DNA from 2 places in the Romboutsia sp. MSSM.1001216sp_RTP31141st1_G3_RTP31141_220114 genome. Region 2 is predicted to be linked to the other one. Evidence: riboswitches for the same ligand, from Rfam matches in the RefSeq annotation. Region 2 holds a riboswitch; the other holds the start of a gene.
What was found. Region 2 has a riboswitch for S-adenosylmethionine ahead of metK (methionine adenosyltransferase). Riboswitches for the same ligand answer to the same signal wherever they lie in the genome.
Positions count from the first base shown of each region.

Region 1: linked by a shared signal. The riboswitch ahead of ABCP60_RS07910 (Na+/H+ antiporter NhaC family protein) and the one ahead of metK (methionine adenosyltransferase) in region 2 are both predicted to bind S-adenosylmethionine.

Region 1 is NZ_JBCIUO010000003.1:208,966-211,178, forward strand. Features, by position in the region: gene ABCP60_RS07910 (Na+/H+ antiporter NhaC family protein) at 1-1,258, opposite strand, end outside; SAM riboswitch class I at 1,379-1,477, opposite strand; gene ABCP60_RS07915 (hypothetical protein) at 1,659-1,994, opposite strand; gene ABCP60_RS07920 (YtxH domain-containing protein) at 2,015-2,213, opposite strand, start outside.
Region 2 is NZ_JBCIUO010000013.1:29,912-32,124, forward strand. Features, by position in the region: gene metK (methionine adenosyltransferase) at 1-1,173, opposite strand, end outside; SAM riboswitch class I at 1,357-1,462, opposite strand; gene yyaC (spore protease YyaC) at 1,676-2,185, shown strand.

The DNA of each region.
Region 1 (2,213 bases), on a different contig from region 2:
CTATTATTCCACAAGCTAACATTAACCAAGGATAATGTAGATATTTAATTAATTCAACAGGAGATATTCCTACCATCCCTGCAGCTGTTAATACTTGTGCACCATATGGAACTATGCCTTGCCAACAAGATGAGAATATATCTAATATACTTGCAGTTTTTCTATTATCTATATCAAATTTTGTAGCTATATCTTTTGCAAGTGGCCCTGCTGTTACTATTGCTATAGTGTTGTTTGCTGTACATAAATCTACTATACTTACTAATGCTGCTATACCAAACTCTGCACCTTTTTTAGTTTTTATTTTACTACTTATAAAATTAAGTATAAAGTCTATTCCACCATTTAATTTTATAAGTTCTACAAGTCCTCCGATTATTATAACAAGTAGACATAATTCATACATTCCTGATATACCACCTGATATAGCTTCTATAAATCCAAATAACCCAAATGAATTTGTAAATAATCCTATTGCACCTGCAAATACTACTCCAAAACTAAGTAAAACAAATACATTTACTCCACATAAAGCTCCTAATAACACTCCTAAATATGGTAAAACTTTTATAAAATCATATCTATAGCTTGTGCTACCACCTAAACTATACCCTGATGTTATAGTAGCTAATAATATAGCAGTTATAATAGCTGCTGGTAAAACTATTAAGAAATTTACTCTAAATTTATCTTTTAATTCACATCCTTGAGTTTTGGTTGCTGCTATTGTAGTGTCTGATATCATAGATAAATTATCTCCAAACATAGCTCCACCTACAACAGCTCCTATTACTAATGGTGCTGGTATTCCTGTTTTAGCTGCAATTCCTATGCCTATTGGCCCAAGTGCTGCTATTGTTCCCATTGATGTTCCCATAGATATAGATATAAAACATCCTATTACAAATAACCCTGATACTAAAAGATTAGGAGGAAGAATTGATAAACTTAAATTAACAGTTGAGTCAACACCTCCCATTGCCTTAGCTACACTTGAAAAAGAGCCTGCAAGTATAAATATCATAATCATAGATATTATATCTATATTACCTGCACCTTTACAAAATACTTCTATCTTTTCTCCTAAACTAACTTTTCTATTAAGAGAAAATCCTACTATAGTTGCGATTATAAATGCTACTATTGCTGGCATTTTATAAAAATCCCCAGTTATTACCCCGCTACCTAAAAATACTATTAAAAATACACCCAGTGGTAATAATCCTAATATACTACCTTTTTTTGCTTCTTCTTTCATAATATACCTCCCTTTATATTAAAACTTCTAAAGAGTATAATTTTAATTTATTTAAATATACCTGATATTTTTTAATAAAAAAAACCTGAGATAACTCAGGCTTTGACAGCAAAAATTATACTCTCATCTTTCAGCTTATGCTGCAGGATTTAGCACCCGTATAATAATACTGGTTGCTGGGCTTCGTCGGGCCAGTCCCTCCGCCACTCTTGATAAGAATTATTTAATTATTTATATAATAGTTAATTTTCACAATTTTGTCAATATTATTTTTTAATTATTCTAATAAATCTACTTATAAATTATATATATTAATTTTTTATACATCTTAATTTATTATGATATATTAGCAAATAAAAAAAGTCATAATTAAATTACGATTTAATTATGACTTTTATGACTATTTATTAATAAATACAGATTTTAATATATTTAATATTTCAGTAAATATCTCAACATTAGATTTTACATTTTCTTTAGCCACTACTATATCTGCTGTTACATCTGTTGCAACTTCCGCAACGTCTTTTACATTTTCACTAATATCGCTGATATTATCAACTAAATTAGGTAATTTACCTACTACTGTATGTATGTCATCAGAATTTGTTGATACCACTGTATTGATATTTTTAATAAATTCATTAATATTTTTTAAAGTTATTATTAAAAATATTAATGCACCTATACCTAATAATGCTAGTATTATATATATTACATTTAAATCTATGTACATAATGTTATTCTCCATAGCAATTATTCTTTATCCTTAGCTTCTTGTGGAGCTTGTAATAATTCTACAACATTAGTATCTACTACGTCTTCATTTTCTTTCTTTTTACTATCTAAATACTCTTTTATTCTTCTCTTAGATTCATTTACATTTGTAGTTAATTTTTCTTTTGTTTTGGCAGCCTTTTCACTTACATTTGTGTTTATATCTTTAGCTGTATTT
Region 2 (2,213 bases):
TCTTAATAGCTCTGCTTTATCAGTTCTTTCCCATGGTAAATCTATATCTGTTCTACCAAAATGACCATAAGCTGCTACTTGCTTGTATATAGGTCTTCTTAAGTCTAAGTCTCTTATTATTGCTCCTGGTCTTAAATCGAAGTGTTTATTTACTAATTCTACTAATTTAGATTCTTCAACTTTTCCAGTTCCAAAAGTATCTATAAATACTGATAATGGTCTAGCAACACCTATTGCATAAGCTAACTCTATTTCACATTTATCTGCTAGTCCTGCTGCTACTATATTTTTAGCTACATATCTTGCTGCATAAGCTGCTGATCTATCAACCTTTGTTGGATCTTTTCCTGAGAATGCTCCTCCACCATGTCTTGAGTATCCTCCGTAAGTATCTATTATTATTTTTCTTCCTGTAAGACCTGTATCTCCTTGTGGTCCTCCTATAACGAATCTTCCTGTTGGGTTGATGTATATTATAGTTTCTTCATCCATTAAATCTGCTGGTATAACAGCTTTAATAACATGCTCTATTAAATCTTTTCTTATTGTTTCGTTAGTAACTTCTTCTCCATGTTGAGTTGATATAAGTATAGTATGAACTCTAACAGGAGTATTTCCATCGTATTCTATTGTAACTTGAGTCTTTCCATCCGGTCTTAAGTACTCTAAAGTTTTATTTTTTCTAACTTCTGTTAATCTTCTAGATAGCTTATGAGCTAAAGATATTGGAAGTGGCATTAACTCTTCTGTTTCATTACAAGCGAAACCAAACATTATACCTTGGTCTCCTGCTCCAACCTTTTCTATTTCATCTTCAGCATTTTCACCTTCTCTATTTTCTAAGGCTTCATCAACACCCATAGCTATATCGCCTGATTGTTCATCTATTGCAGTTATTACTGCACAAGTATCACAGTCAAATCCATATTTAGCTCTGTCATACCCTATTTCTCTTACTGTTTCTCTTACTAATTTAGGAATGTCTACATATGTATTAGTACTTATTTCTCCTGCTACTAATACTAATCCTGTTGTAGTTGTTGTTTCACAAGCTACCCTTGCATGTGGATCTTTCTCTAATAATGCATCTAGTATAGAATCTGATATTTGGTCACAGATTTTATCTGGATGCCCTTCAGTTACTGATTCCGACGTAAATAAATGTCTTGCCATTTGTATCTCCTCCTTAATATAATTCATTTTATTTAGATTTGATTTCTAATCATTTATAATGATTTTCACTAAAATACAACCTAATTAAATCTTAAGAGCTAGGAGTTTAGTAATTATTTATCTAATAAAAAAACCTCTTCTTATTAAGAAGAGGTTAATTATTTCGTATATGCTAATTAACTAACCTCATCTCTCAAAACTATAAAGTCTTGTAGGATTTAGCACCTTTTCCCTAATGGGTGGTTGCTGGGCTTCACAGGGCCTGTCCCTCCGCCGCTCTTGATAAGGTAATCAAGAATTTATTAAGTTATTATTTTGTATCACTAACTTATATGTTACTACCTTTTTTATATACTGTCAATCTTTTATGCAATAATTTTTTGCTTGTCTATTCAAACTATCTTGTATCCTATTTAATAATTTTTTCATATTATATCTTATAAATCTATATAGGTCTTTTTTTATCCTATATTTCATATATTCTTGTGAAGGGGGTGTTCCTATGTATCTGGCCAAGGTCAATTATAATAAAGAAAATGTTGTTGAAATCCTTTGTTCTGTACTTAGAGACATAATAAATGATAATACAGTTGTGGTCTGTATAGGAACAGATCGGGCTATAGGTGATGCTCTTGGCCCTTTAGTTGGCACTATGCTTAAAAATAGCGACTTTAATTTCCCTGTCTACGGAACCTTAGATAATCCTATTCATGCTTTAAATATATATGAGTCTATCGAACATATAAAAAAGGCTCATCCTAACGGAAATTTTCTAGCTATTGATGCATGTCTGGGTGCAAAAAATAATATAGGAAATATCCAAGTCAGAGAAGGTCCTATTCTTCCTGGCAAGGGGGTAGGTAAAAAATTACCTCAAATAGGAAACTATTCTATTGTAGGTATTGTAGATAAGATAGATGAAAATAATAGATTTTCTTTTAATAACGTTCGACTTAGTTTTATATTAGAACTTGCCGAACTTATATCTTTATCTTTACTTCTTTCTACATGACAAATCAATATTTAATATAGCCTGTTCT